DNA from 3 places in the Citrobacter sp. U14242 genome. Region 2 is predicted to be linked to each of the others. Evidence: predicted binding sites of a transcription regulator. Region 2 holds the regulator's gene; each other region holds the start of a gene.
What was found. Region 2 encodes CRP, which controls carbon source genes, mostly activating them, when cyclic AMP is high. Its sites were predicted from a motif close to ATGTGANNNNNNTCACAT; they were not measured.
Positions count from the first base shown of each region.

Region 1 (4,293 bases), on a different contig from region 2:
GGATAGCTTCCTGAGCGTTGGTAGCCGGACCAGAGATATCGCAGCCATATTTAGCAGCCATTTCTTTGATCTGACCCAGAGCGCGGTGCTGTTCAGCGATTTCTTCACGCAGACGGATAGTCGCTTCCAGGTTTACGCCATTTTCCAGGTCTGATTGCAGAGAGACGAACTGAGCGTATTTGTCTTTCATCAGGTAGTCGATACCGTACAGCGCAACGCGACGGTAGTCACCGATGATACGGCCACGGCCATACGCATCTGGCAGACCAGTCAGAACACCAGATTTACGGCAGTTCAGAATGTCTTTGGTATAAACATCGAATACACCCTGGTTGTGGGTTTTACGGTATTCGGTGAAGATTTTTTTCAGCATCGGGTCCAGTTCGCGATTGTACGCTTTGCAGGAACCTTCAACCATTTTGATACCGCCAAACGGGATGATCGCACGTTTCAGCGGAGCTTCAGTCTGCAGACCAACAATTTTCTCGAGCGCTTTGTTGATGTAGCCAGCGTCGTGAGAAGTGATGGTAGAAGCAACGGAGGTGTCAAAGTCAACAGGCGCGTGAGTGCGGTTTTCCTGTTTAACGCCTTCCATTACGCTGTCCCACAGTGCAGTGGTCGCTTCAGTTGCGCCAGCCAGGAAGGACTCGTCACCCTCATACGGAGTGTAGTTTTTCTGAATGAAGTCACGGACGTTTACTTCATTCTGCCAATCACCTTTGGTAAAACCTTCCCAGGCTGTGGCTAACTTTTCATTAAGCTCGGACATGTAACACCTACCTTCTTAAGTGGATTTTTTATTTACTACGTGTAATGAACATCAACAGATTAATGATGATCGTTACCACGCAGGTAAATGACCCAGTATGTCAACCCGACCAACAAACCGCCGCCGATAATGTTACCGATCGTAACCGGAATCAGGTTATCGGTGATGAAATTCATCACGGTCAGGTGAGAAAAATTCTCCGGAGAAGAACCGACAGCGGTCCAGAATTCCGGGGTGGCGAAATCGCGTATTACGATACCCATAGGGATCATAAACATGTTTGCGATACTGTGCTCAAAACCGCTGGCAACAAACATTGCGACCGGTAATACCATGATAAACGCTTTGTCCATCAGGCTGCGGCCAGAGTAGCTCATCCAGACGGCCAGACACACCATTAGGTTAGCCAGAATACCAAGGCTTACAGCTTCAACAAAAGTATGGTGCACTTTGTGGTCGGCCGTTTGCAGGACGTTGAGTCCCCACGCGCCGTTGGCGGTCATATACTCGCCAGAAAGCCACATGAGTAACACAAAGATCAGCGCACCAATCAGGTTACCGACATAAACGTTAAGCCAGTTCTTCGCTAACTGACCCCAGGTAATACGACCACTGGCTTTAGCGACGACAATCAGTACGGTTGAAGTGAAGAGGTCAGCGCCGCAGACAACGCAAAGGATCAGCCCCAGGGAAAAGCAGATACCACCCACCAATTTTGCCATGCCGAAAGGCATTGTGCCGGTACCGGTTGTGGCAGTGATATAGAAAACAAAGGCAATTGAAATGAACACACCGGCAGTAATTGCCAGATAGAACGTCTTAAGCGGATGTTTCGTTGCTTTATAGACGCCTGCTTCTTCGGCAACTTTGGCCATAGCAGCAGGAAGTATAAGATCAAAAGGGTTGTCAGCTTTCACACTAACTCTCTCTTTATTAAGTCGGCGACGAGATACTAACAAAGCATTATAGATGAGAATTTGATATAGATCATATCTCGCCTGGCTTATAGGCCCGCAAGACGCATGGTTTTTATGCGATTACGGTGTAACTTGTTGATTATCCATATAAAAATAAATTTTAAAAATTATAAAGTGAGTTGAATTTTTTCTTTATGCCTCCAGTCGGACGGTTAATTAAAATGGAGTAATTGAGATAAATAGCGACATTAATAAACTAAAATTTTTAATATCAACTACTAATATTTAACCTTGCTTTTACATTTATTTCTGAGTAAACAAAAATAAAAAAACAGGGCGCTTAAAGCGCCCCGTAATATAGCCCAGACAATACGTTTAGCCTACTCAACACAGGCTGTTTGCCACTATTTTGACCAGTGCGTTGCTTTCGCACGTTGCAGCTTCTCATAGGCTTTCAGCAGAGACTGATGTGCCGGGAAAGCCTGCAGATCGCTATCAACCGTTTGTAATCCGTAGAATGGCGCTTCTCCGCTCATTGCTGCACTTGCTGCTTCAACTGCCTCTGCACCGTACATACGAACAAATGCGTTAAGATACTGCAGCGGCTGGCGGTCCTCTTCCTGTGACAACAGCAACAGGGTTTGCAGGCAGCGGTAATAGTTTGCGCGTTCAGCACTAAAGACGGATGCGTTAAATTCCATCGTCCATTCCGTCCAGATCAGTGCCTGCTCAAGGTCACCACCCGCCAGAGCCAGCATTACTTTGAGCTCGCCAATGCGCAGGGTATACCAGCCATTATCCGCTCCGGTCGCCAAACCCAGCAGTTCACGTACGCGAGTGAAATCGTCGAACCCTTCTTCATCCAGCTGTGCGAGCAGGTTGAGGTAGTCTTCTTTTTCCCATTCGCTGCCTGGCAGAGAGAGAATGGTATCACGCAGGTGTGCTCCCATGCTGTTGTTGGCTAACCACAAATCTTCTGCTGGGTAGATGTCAGACATACCCGGGACGATAATGCGGCAAGCGTAAACGCTCAGATGCTCGTAGTCGGCGATGTAGACTTCTTTATCTTCCGCTTTGAAGATGGCCATCAGGGTTGCAAACTCTTCTTCCGTTGTACCGGAGAAATTCCAGTCAACGAACGGGTAATCGGCATCCTGCTTGAACAGATCCCAGGAGATCAGACCGCTGGAATCGATGAAGTGTGTTTCAAGGTTAGTGTGCTCAGCCACTTCTTCATCGTCGAAGGTTGGGGGAGTGAAGACATCAAGATCTTTCAGACCACGGCCCTGCAACAGTTCAGTGACGGTACGCTCCAGTGCAACACCGAAATCCGGGTGCGCACCGAAAGAGGCAAAACAGGTACCGTTAGCCGGGTTGAACAGTACCACGCAGATAACCGGGTATTTGCCGCCCAGCGAGCCGTCGTACGCGAAGATTGGGAATCCTTCGGCTTCCAGCTTTGCAATGGATTCAACGACTGCCGGGTAACGCGACATCACTTCGGCCGGAATTTCCGGCAGGCTGATGCTTTCCGCGATAATGCGGTTCTTCACATAGCGCTCAAAAACTTCAGACAGTCCCTGAACGCGGGCTTCATTCGGTGTGTTACCCGCAGACATACCGTTAGATACGTACAGGTTACCGATAATGTTCATCGGAATGTAAACGGTCTGATTATCTGACTGACGGGTAAACGGCAGGCCACAAACGCCGCGTTCTTCATTGCCGGATTGCAGATCGATAAGCATGCTACCGGTCAGTTCATTGTCTGGATCGTAGAACGCACGCAGACGCGCATCCAGCAAACCTTCAGGTACGTCATCATCTTCAGTCAGTGGGAACCATTTTTCGTTCGGGTAATGTACGAACGGGCCGTTAGCGATGGTTTCGCCCAGCCAGAAATCCGCAAAGAAGTAATTCGTGGACAGACGCTCAAAATATTCGCCCAGTGCGGAGGCCAGTGCCGCTTTTTTAGTCGCACCTTTACCGTTGGTAAAGCACAGCGCGCATTCTTTGTCGCGAATATGTACAGACCAGACGTTAGGAACGGGATTCAACCATGAGGCTTCTTCAATTTGAAAACCGAGGTCGAGTAATTTTTGCTGGAAGCGAGCGATGGAATCTTCCAGTGCGGCATCTTTGCCGGGGATAAATGTTTGCGTCATGAAAATCACTTTTGTCGTACGGAAAGCGCGCAATGATACGGGTTTTCAATGAATGGCGCTATCGCCGCCGGAGCCTCGGCGTAAATAAAGCATTTGATTCACACCGTGGCGTATGCAGTCGAATGTTCGCGGACTATCTGCTGAAGGGAAGGGGGGCTTCTTTCTTTAATATATCTCTGCGCGAGGCAAAACCAGAATGGTCGAAGGTCGGCTGGGCAAAATGCGCCTCCTGATAGCGAAAATCTCGGTTTTTATCCGTCAATCCGATAGATTCTGTTGTGTGACGCATCGCTCATTTTTGCCCTGACCAGTTTTACCCATTGCGGCGCGTGTCACTGAATGATAAAACCGATATCCACAGGAATAACTTATACCCAATGTCTGTCACAGGAATTATCGTAAACGACAGGATGTTGATTGGATAACAACACAACGTGGTGAG
Region 1 covers NZ_JBKGLW010000008.1:69,744-74,036, reverse strand. Annotated here, with positions in the region: gene pflB (formate C-acetyltransferase) at 1-769, opposite strand, end outside; gene focA (formate transporter FocA) at 829-1,686, opposite strand; gene ycaO (30S ribosomal protein S12 methylthiotransferase accessory factor YcaO) at 2,091-3,851, opposite strand.
Region 1: focA (formate transporter FocA) is a predicted target of CRP. The motif match lies at 1,745-1,762, and genes of this name have one in related genera.

Region 2 (4,293 bases):
CTGATTGAAAGCTTTGTCTTGCGCGAAGGCACCGATTATGGTGAACATGAACGCTCGCTCGAACAAAAAGTCGCCGACGTCAGACGCCAGTTACAATCAGGTGAAGCTGTGCTGGTATGGTCCGAACTGCATGAAACGGTCAACATAATGCCGAGGAAACAGCTTCACAAGTAATCCGCTGCCGACGGCTGACTATAATAAAAAACCAACCTATTTATGGAGTTGTTATGTCTGCCAAACATCCGGTGATTGCGGTAACAGGATCCAGCGGCGCGGGGACCACCACCACCAGCCTCGCGTTTCGTAAAATTTTCGCACAGTTAAATCTGCGTGCCGCCGAGGTGGAAGGTGACAGTTTTCATCGTTATACCCGCCCGGAAATGGATATGGCGATCCGCAAAGCGCGCGACGCCGGACGACACATCAGCTACTTCGGCCCCGAAGCCAACGATTTCAGCCTGCTGGAACACACCTTCATCGAGTACGGTCAGTCGGGCAAAGGCCAGTCACGAAAATATCTGCACACGTATGATGAAGCCGTTCCGTGGAATCAGGTTCCGGGCACATTTACCCCCTGGCAGCCGCTGCCTGAACCGACGGACGTGCTGTTCTATGAAGGCTTGCACGGCGGTGTAGTAACCCCGCAACAAAATGTGGCGCGGCATGTCGATCTGCTTGTTGGTGTTGTCCCTATAGTGAACCTGGAGTGGATCCAGAAACTCACCCGCGATACCAGCGAACGCGGTCACTCCCGCGAGGCAGTAATGGACTCGGTCGTACGCTCAATGGACGATTATATCAATTACATTACGCCGCAGTTTTCCCGCACGCATATTAACTTTCAGCGTGTGCCCACCGTCGACACCTCCAACCCCTTTGCGGCAAAGAGTATTCCGTCGCTGGATGAGAGCTTTGTAGTGATTCATTTTCGTAATCTGGAAGGCATCGATTATCCCTGGCTGCTGGCTATGCTTCAGGGTTCATTCATTTCCCATATTAATACGTTAGTCGTGCCAGGCGGCAAGATGGGGCTGGCGATGGAGCTGATCATGCTGCCATTGGTGCAGAGGCTGATGGAAGGGAAGAAGATCGAGTAATGTGTTCTTTTGCCGAATGGCGGCTGATGCTTTATCCGGCCTACACGTTTATATCCTGTAGGCCTGATAAGTGTAACGCCATCAGGCATGGCATCACGAAGCAGCAATCACTTCATAGGAATGGGTGATATTCACCGCTTTTTCCAGCATCAACGCCACGGAGCAATATTTCTCAGCAGAAAGATCAACCGCCCGAGACACAGAGGCATCTTTCAGGTCGCGCCCCGTCACGATGAAATGCAGATTGATGTGGGTAAACAGACGCGGTGCTTCTTCACGACGCTCAGAGGTGAGCTTCACTTCGCAGTTGGTGACATCCTGGCGACCCTTTTGCAGGATCGACACGACATCAATGGCGCTACACCCCCCTGCCGCCATTAATACCATCTCCATCGGGCTCGGCGCTTTATCACCAGAGTTACCGTCCATCAAAATTTGGTGGCCTGAGGCGGACTCACCGAGGAAGGTTAACCCCTCAACCCACTTTACACGCGCTTGCATATTTCGTAACTCCAATGTTTCAATTTTCCTGACAGATTACGCGTACATAACAATTCTCGCAACGGAAGGCGACCTGCGTCATGCTGAAGCGAGACACCAGGAGACACACGGCGAAAGCTATGCTAAAACAGTCAGGACGCTACAGTAATACATTGGCGTACTGCAGGTATGCAGAGGACATCACATTACAGGCTGCAGTTCACTTTTTAGCAGCCCCTTTCCCAGGTAGCGGGAAGCATATTTTTGCAACCCCAGAGGCAGCGTCGTTTTCTGGCTCTGGAGACAGCTTATAACAGAGGATAACCGCGCATGGTGCTTGGCAAACCGCAAACAGACCCGACTCTCGAATGGTTCTTGTCTCATTGCCATATTCATAAGTACCCATCGAAGAGCACGCTGATTCACCAGGGTGAAAAAGCGGAAACGTTGTATTACATCGTTAAAGGCTCAGTGGCAGTGCTGATCAAAGATGAAGAAGGGAAAGAAATGATCCTTTCTTATCTGAATCAGGGCGATTTCATTGGTGAACTAGGCCTGTTTGAAGAAGGCCAGGAACGTAGCGCCTGGGTACGAGCCAAAACCGCATGTGAAGTCGCTGAAATTTCATACAAAAAATTTCGTCAATTAATCCAGGTTAACCCGGATATTCTGATGCGCCTGTCTTCTCAGATGGCTCGTCGTCTGCAGGTAACGTCTGAAAAAGTGGGCAACCTTGCCTTCCTCGACGTAACCGGTCGTATCGCCCAGACTCTGCTGAACCTGGCGAAACAGCCTGACGCGATGACCCACCCGGACGGCATGCAGATTAAAATCACCCGTCAGGAAATTGGCCAGATCGTTGGCTGTTCCCGTGAAACCGTTGGTCGTATCCTGAAGATGCTGGAAGATCAGAACCTGATCTCCGCGCATGGTAAGACCATCGTCGTCTACGGCACGCGTTAATCCCATCGACATGGCGTGTTACGCAGTAATGCGCCATTTTTGTTTGCTCCGATGTGGCGAAGACTGATTTATCACCCCGAGATCAACTACGCACTACGACAGACGCTGGTGCTATGTTTACCTGTGGCTGTCGGTCTTATCATTGGTCAGCTTCATTTGGGACTGCTTTTCTCCCTCGTCCCCGCCTGCTGCAACATTGCCGGTCTTGATACCCCGCATAAGCGCTTTTTCAAACGCTTAGTTATTGGCGCCTCGCTGTTTGCCGGCTGCAGCCTGATCATGCAGTTACTGCTGGCACAAACGATACCGCTGCCGCTGATCCTCACCGGCCTGACGCTGATTCTCGGTGTGACCGCCGAGCTAAGCCCGTTGCATGCACGACTTCTGCCCGCCTCACTGATCGCGGCGATTTTCACACTGAGTCTGGCCGGGAACATGCCCGTCTGGGAACCACTGCTGATCTACGCGTTGGGGACAGTATGGTACGGCCTGTTTAACTGGTTCTGGTTCTGGATGTGGCGTGAACAACCGCTGCGCGAATCACTCAGTTTGTTGTACCGCGAATTAGCCGATTACTGTGAGGCCAAATACAGCATGTTGACCCAGCATACCGATCCCGAAAAAGCACTACCGCCCCTGCTGGTCCGTCAACAAAAAGCCGTGGATCTGATTACCCAGTGCTACCAGCAAATGCACATGCTGTCGGCACATCACAATAATGAATACAAACGCTTGCTACGTGTTTTCCAGGAAGCGTTGGATTTACAGGAACATATTTCCGTCAGCCTGCATCAACCCGAAGAAGTGCAGAAGCTTGTTGAACGCAGTCATGCTGAACAGGTGATTCGCTGGAACGCTCGCACCGTTGCCGAACGCCTGCGCGTACTGGCTGATGACATTTTGTACCACCGCTTGCCAACGCGTTTTTCGATGGAAAAGCAGATAGGCACCCTGGAGAAGATTGCCCGGCAGCACCCGGATAATCCGGTGGGACAATTTTGCTACTGGCATTTCAGCCGCATTGCCCGTGTGCTGCGTACCCAACGCCCACTATATGCCCGGGATTTGATGGCTGATAAACAGCGTCGATTACCGTTAATTCCGGCACTGAAAAACTATTTGTCGTTGAAATCTCCGGCGCTGCGTAACGCCGGACGCATCAGCGTCATGTTGAGTATCGCCAGCCTGATGGGTAGCGCTTTACACCTGCCAAAACCTTACTGGATCCTGATGACGATACTGTTCGTCACTCAGAATGGCTACGGCGCAACCCGGGTGCGTATTTTACACCGCTCGGTGGGCACGCTTGTCGGACTGGTGATTGCGGGTGTTACGTTGCACTTTCATATTCCTGAGGGCTTCACGCTGGCAGCTATGCTGCTGATAACCCTGGTGAGCTATCTGATCATCCGCAAAAACTATGGCTGGGCCACCGTGGGCTTTACGGTCACGGCGGTATATACCCTGCAGTTACTGACGTTGAACGGGGAACAGTTTATCGTGCCCCGATTTGTCGACACCGTGATCGGCTGTTTGATCGCCTTTGGCGGTACGCTCTGGCTGTGGCCGCAATGGCAGAGTGGTTTACTACGTAAGAACGCTCACGATGCACTAGGAGCAGATCAAGAAGCCATCCGCCTAATCCTCAGCAACGATCCGCAAGCCACACCGTTGGCGTATCAGCGCATGCGGGTCAACCAGGCGCAAAACACGCTGTTTAACTCATTAAACCAGGCCATGCAGGAACCCGGGT
Region 2 covers NZ_JBKGLW010000002.1:43,802-48,094, forward strand. Annotated here, with positions in the region: gene ACLJXE_RS02980 (YheU family protein) at 1-174, shown strand, start outside; gene ACLJXE_RS02985 (phosphoribulokinase) at 228-1,097, shown strand; gene ACLJXE_RS02990 (OsmC family protein) at 1,191-1,598, opposite strand; gene crp (cAMP-activated global transcriptional regulator CRP) at 1,908-2,540, shown strand; gene ACLJXE_RS03000 (YccS/YhfK family putative transporter) at 2,592-4,293, shown strand, end outside.

Region 3 (4,293 bases), on a different contig from region 2:
CACCACCGGAGAGCACCTTCGCAGGTTTCTTGATGTCATCCTGACTGAACAGCAGACGACCGAGGAAGCTGCGCACAACCTGCTCATCATCGCCTTCCTGTTTCCACTGACTCATCCATTCGAATACGGTCAGATCGTTTTCAAACTCGTATTCGTGATCCTGCGCGTAGTAACCGACCAGGGCATTTTCAGACCACTTAACGGTACCGTTGTCCGGCTGCAAATCGCCAACCAACGTTTTCAGCATGGTGGATTTACCCACACCGTTGGCACCAATGATGGCAACCTTCTCTCCCACTTCCAGCAGCAGATTAAAGTTTTTAAACAGCGGGCCTTCCTCGAATCCTTTAGTCAGGGCTTCCACTTCCAGCGAGTTACGGAACAGTTTCTTATCCTGCTCGAAGCGGATGAACGGGTTCTGGCGGCTGGAGGCTTTCACTTCGTCGAGCTTAATCTTATCGATCTGACGCGCGCGCGAGGTCGCCTGTCGAGATTTAGATGCGTTGGCGCTAAAGCGACTGACGAAGGATTGCAGATCGGCAATCTGCGCTTTCTTCTTGGCATTATCAGCCAGCAGACGCTCACGAGCCTGAGTCGCCGCCGTCATGTATTCGTCGTAGTTACCCGGATAAACGCGCAGTTCGCCGTAGTCCAGATCCGCCATGTGCGTGCAGACCATGTTCAGGAAGTGACGGTCGTGCGAAATGATGATCATGGTGCTGTCACGCTCGTTCAGCGTCTGCTCCAGCCAGCGGATGGTGTCGATATCCAGGTTGTTCGTTGGTTCGTCGAGCAGCAGAATGTCCGGGTTAGAAAACAGCGCCTGCGCCAGAAGCACACGCAGTTTCCAGCCGGGCGCAACTTCGCTCATCGGTCCGTAATGTTGTTCTACCGGAATACCTACGCCCAACAGCAGTTCGCCCGCACGGGCTTCCGCAGAGTAGCCGTCCATTTCGCCATACTGAACTTCGAGGTCAGCCACTTTATAGCCGTCTTCTTCGCTCATCTCGGCCAGGCCGTAGATACGGTCACGTTCCTGCTTCACTTCCCACAGTTCAGCATGGCCCATAATAACGGTGTCGAGAACGGTGAACTCTTCAAAAGCGAACTGATCCTGACGCAGCTTACCGATGCGCTCGTTCGGATCGAGTGAAACGTTACCCAGCGTCGGTTCGAGGTCGCCGCCGAGAATTTTCATAAAGGTGGATTTACCGCTACCGTTCGCGCCAATCAGGCCGTAACGATTGCCGCCGCCAAACTTGACGGAAATATTTTCAAACAGCGGCTTACTGCCGAACTGCATAGTGACGTTGCTGGAAACTAACACTGGCGTATCCTGAAAGAGAAAGAAATATGTGACAAACCGCTTATTATGCCATAACTCTGCAATAAGATCGCGCCGTTCATGCTGGACAGATAAAGTGAAAGCAAAAGGAAAAAAGTGTGATTTAGTACACATCCGAATTCCTTGTTGCACAGAATGCACATATAATGCGTGCCCAACACTACATAAATCTCAACCCACTAGCCTGCTTGGCTTCAGAATCTCGCAAAAATGAATATGAAATTGACAACGCTTTTCGCGGCGGCGCTCGCGGTAGTTGGTTTTTGTAACACCGCTTCAGCCGTCACGTATCCGCTGCCTACCGATGGTAGTCGTTTGATTGGCCAAAACCAGGTCATCACCATCCCTGAAGGTAACACCCAGCCGCTGGAATATTTTGCGGCTGAGTACCAGATGGGTCTGTCCAACATGCTGGAAGCCAACCCGGGCGTGGATACCTTCCTGCCGAAAGGCGGCACCGTACTGAACATTCCTCAGCAGTTGATCCTGCCGGATACCGTGCATGAAGGTATTGTGATTAACAGCGCCGAAATGCGTCTGTACTACTACCCGAAAGGTACGAACACCGTTATCGTTCTGCCGATCGGTATCGGCCAGTTAGGTAAAGACACCCCTATCAACTGGACCACCAAAGTTGAACGTAAGAAAGCCGGCCCAACCTGGACGCCAACCGCTAAAATGCATGCGGAATACCGTGCTGCGGGCGAGCCGCTGCCAGCTGTCGTGCCGGCAGGTCCGGATAACCCGATGGGTCTGTACGCGCTGTATATCGGCCGTCTGTATGCTATCCACGGTACCAACGCTAACTTCGGCGTCGGCTTACGCGTCAGCCACGGTTGCGTGCGTCTGCGTAACGATGACATCAAGTTCCTGTTTGAAAATGTTCCGGTTGGCACGCGCGTCCAGTTTATCGATGAGCCAGTGAAAGCCACCACTGAACCAGACGGTAGCCGTTACATTGAGGTACATAACCCACTTTCTACTACTGAAGCGCAGTTTGAAGGCGGCGAAATCGTACCTATTACGCTGAACAAGAGCATTACCAACATCACCGGTCAGTCTGACGTCGATCAGGCCGTCGTTGAGCAGGCGGTACAGAACCGCTCAGGTATGCCGGTTCGTCTGAACTAAGCAGACCTGAAACGAAAAAGGCGGATGAATCATCCGCCTTTTTTATTGCCTCTCTGCCGCTATCACATCAACAGCAACAAGCCATATCCCACCAGCGCCGCCCAAATCAGCATCGGCACCGAATACCAATGAAAACGCCACCAGATACGCCGGTCGTTTGCCATGCGTAAAGCAATCAGATTCGCCAGCGATCCCGATAACAGGCCAAAACCGCCAATATTGACAGCCCAGGCCAGCAGTAGCGTTGGCGGGACATAGTTCAGTAGCAAAATAGTGCTGGGTACATTACTGATAAACTGCGACAGACCGATTGCCGTCAACCATAGTCCTGGTTGGGAAAGCGTACCAAAGTGTCCCGAAATCCCCTGGAGTACCGGTAACTGCGTCAACAGATGTACATCAATAAACATCGCCATAAATACCAGCAGCAGCGTCCAGTCCACGCTGGTCATCACACGACGAGCCAGTATCATGAATCCTGTCGCCACAATCGCCAGCCCCCAGAGTTCCTGCTTCAGTTCCAGTGCCGTCAGAAAGACGATATACAGCGCCAGGCAGCTCCACACCAACCGAGGTTGCCAGTCAGGTGCGCGCGTACCGCTATGATAGTGCAGTGTTTTATGTAGGAAACTAAACCAGCACAGCACCACCAACGTCAGCATCATGGCACCCGCAAGCGGTGCCATTTGCCAGGTAAACGCAGTAAATGACAGGCCAGAGCGCCCCCACATCAAAATGTTCTGCGGATTACCTATCGGCGTCAGCAGCGAACCTGCGTTCACCGCCAGCGCCTCAAAAATAATGAGGCGGTTTACCGGGATGGCGCACAGTTTTTTCAGGGTAATGGTGAGGGGAACAACAATAAATAAGGCGACATCGTTGGTCAGAAAGGTCGACAGCAGCGCCGCCGCCAGCACCATAAATATCGCTAACTGACGTTCCGTCTTGAAGCGGCGGGTCATCTTGCGCCCTAAAACATCAAAGTAACCGCTTAGCTCCACGCCTTTGGTTAGCAGCATCAGGCCGCTTAGCGTAATAATTGTGTGCCAGTCAATTGCCCCAGGCCAGGTGCGGGGTGTAAATGGCACAAACAGGCTCAGAACACCCCCGATGAGGATTAACAGCTGGAAAAAACGATCGCGCTGTAAGGCACCAAGAAAAGGAAAACTCATTCAGAGCCTGTTCCTTGCTGTTGCGTAAACCGACTAAAAGCCTCCAGTGTTTCCTTACTGACATGATGCTCCATTCCCTCCGCATCGCGACGGGCAATCTCCGGACTGATACCTAACATCAGCAGGAAGTTTTCCACAATCTGATGGCGTTCCCGGCTCTCCTGCGCCAGACGCTCACCTTCGGCAGTTAAAAACACCCCACGCCAGGGAATCATTTCAATCAACCCAACGGAGGCAAGGCGCTTAAGCATTTTGGCAACCGTCGGCTGGGAAACCCCAAGACGTGCGGCCATATCCACCTGACGCGCTTCACCCACCTCGATAATGAGATCGGAAATCAGCTCTACGTAGTCATCAATCAGCTCACGGCGATGTGCCTCGCGGACCTGACGAAATCCTTCAACGTGTTCTTCGACATTCACCAATTGCGTCACTTTTTTTGTTGTTGGCATACCTGCGCGACGACTCATTCTGCTTCCTCGTTCCTGTGACGCATTAACAGCATCTGATTAGAGAACGCTCATTGTAAACCAGAGTTGCGCGGGCACAAAAAATTAACGTTTTAGCAATAGCTATATAATATAGCCTGTGCTATATCTGTATATAATAAAGACATCCCTCAAGGACTGATGGGATCGTGAAGTC
Region 3 covers NZ_JBKGLW010000008.1:152,139-156,431, forward strand. Annotated here, with positions in the region: gene ACLJXE_RS14835 (ABC-F family ATPase) at 1-1,327, opposite strand, end outside; gene ldtB (L,D-transpeptidase) at 1,556-2,476, shown strand; gene ACLJXE_RS14845 (anion transporter) at 2,539-3,648, opposite strand; gene mntR (manganese-binding transcriptional regulator MntR) at 3,645-4,118, opposite strand.
Region 3: ldtB (L,D-transpeptidase) is a predicted target of CRP. The motif match lies at 1,442-1,459, and genes of this name have one in related genera.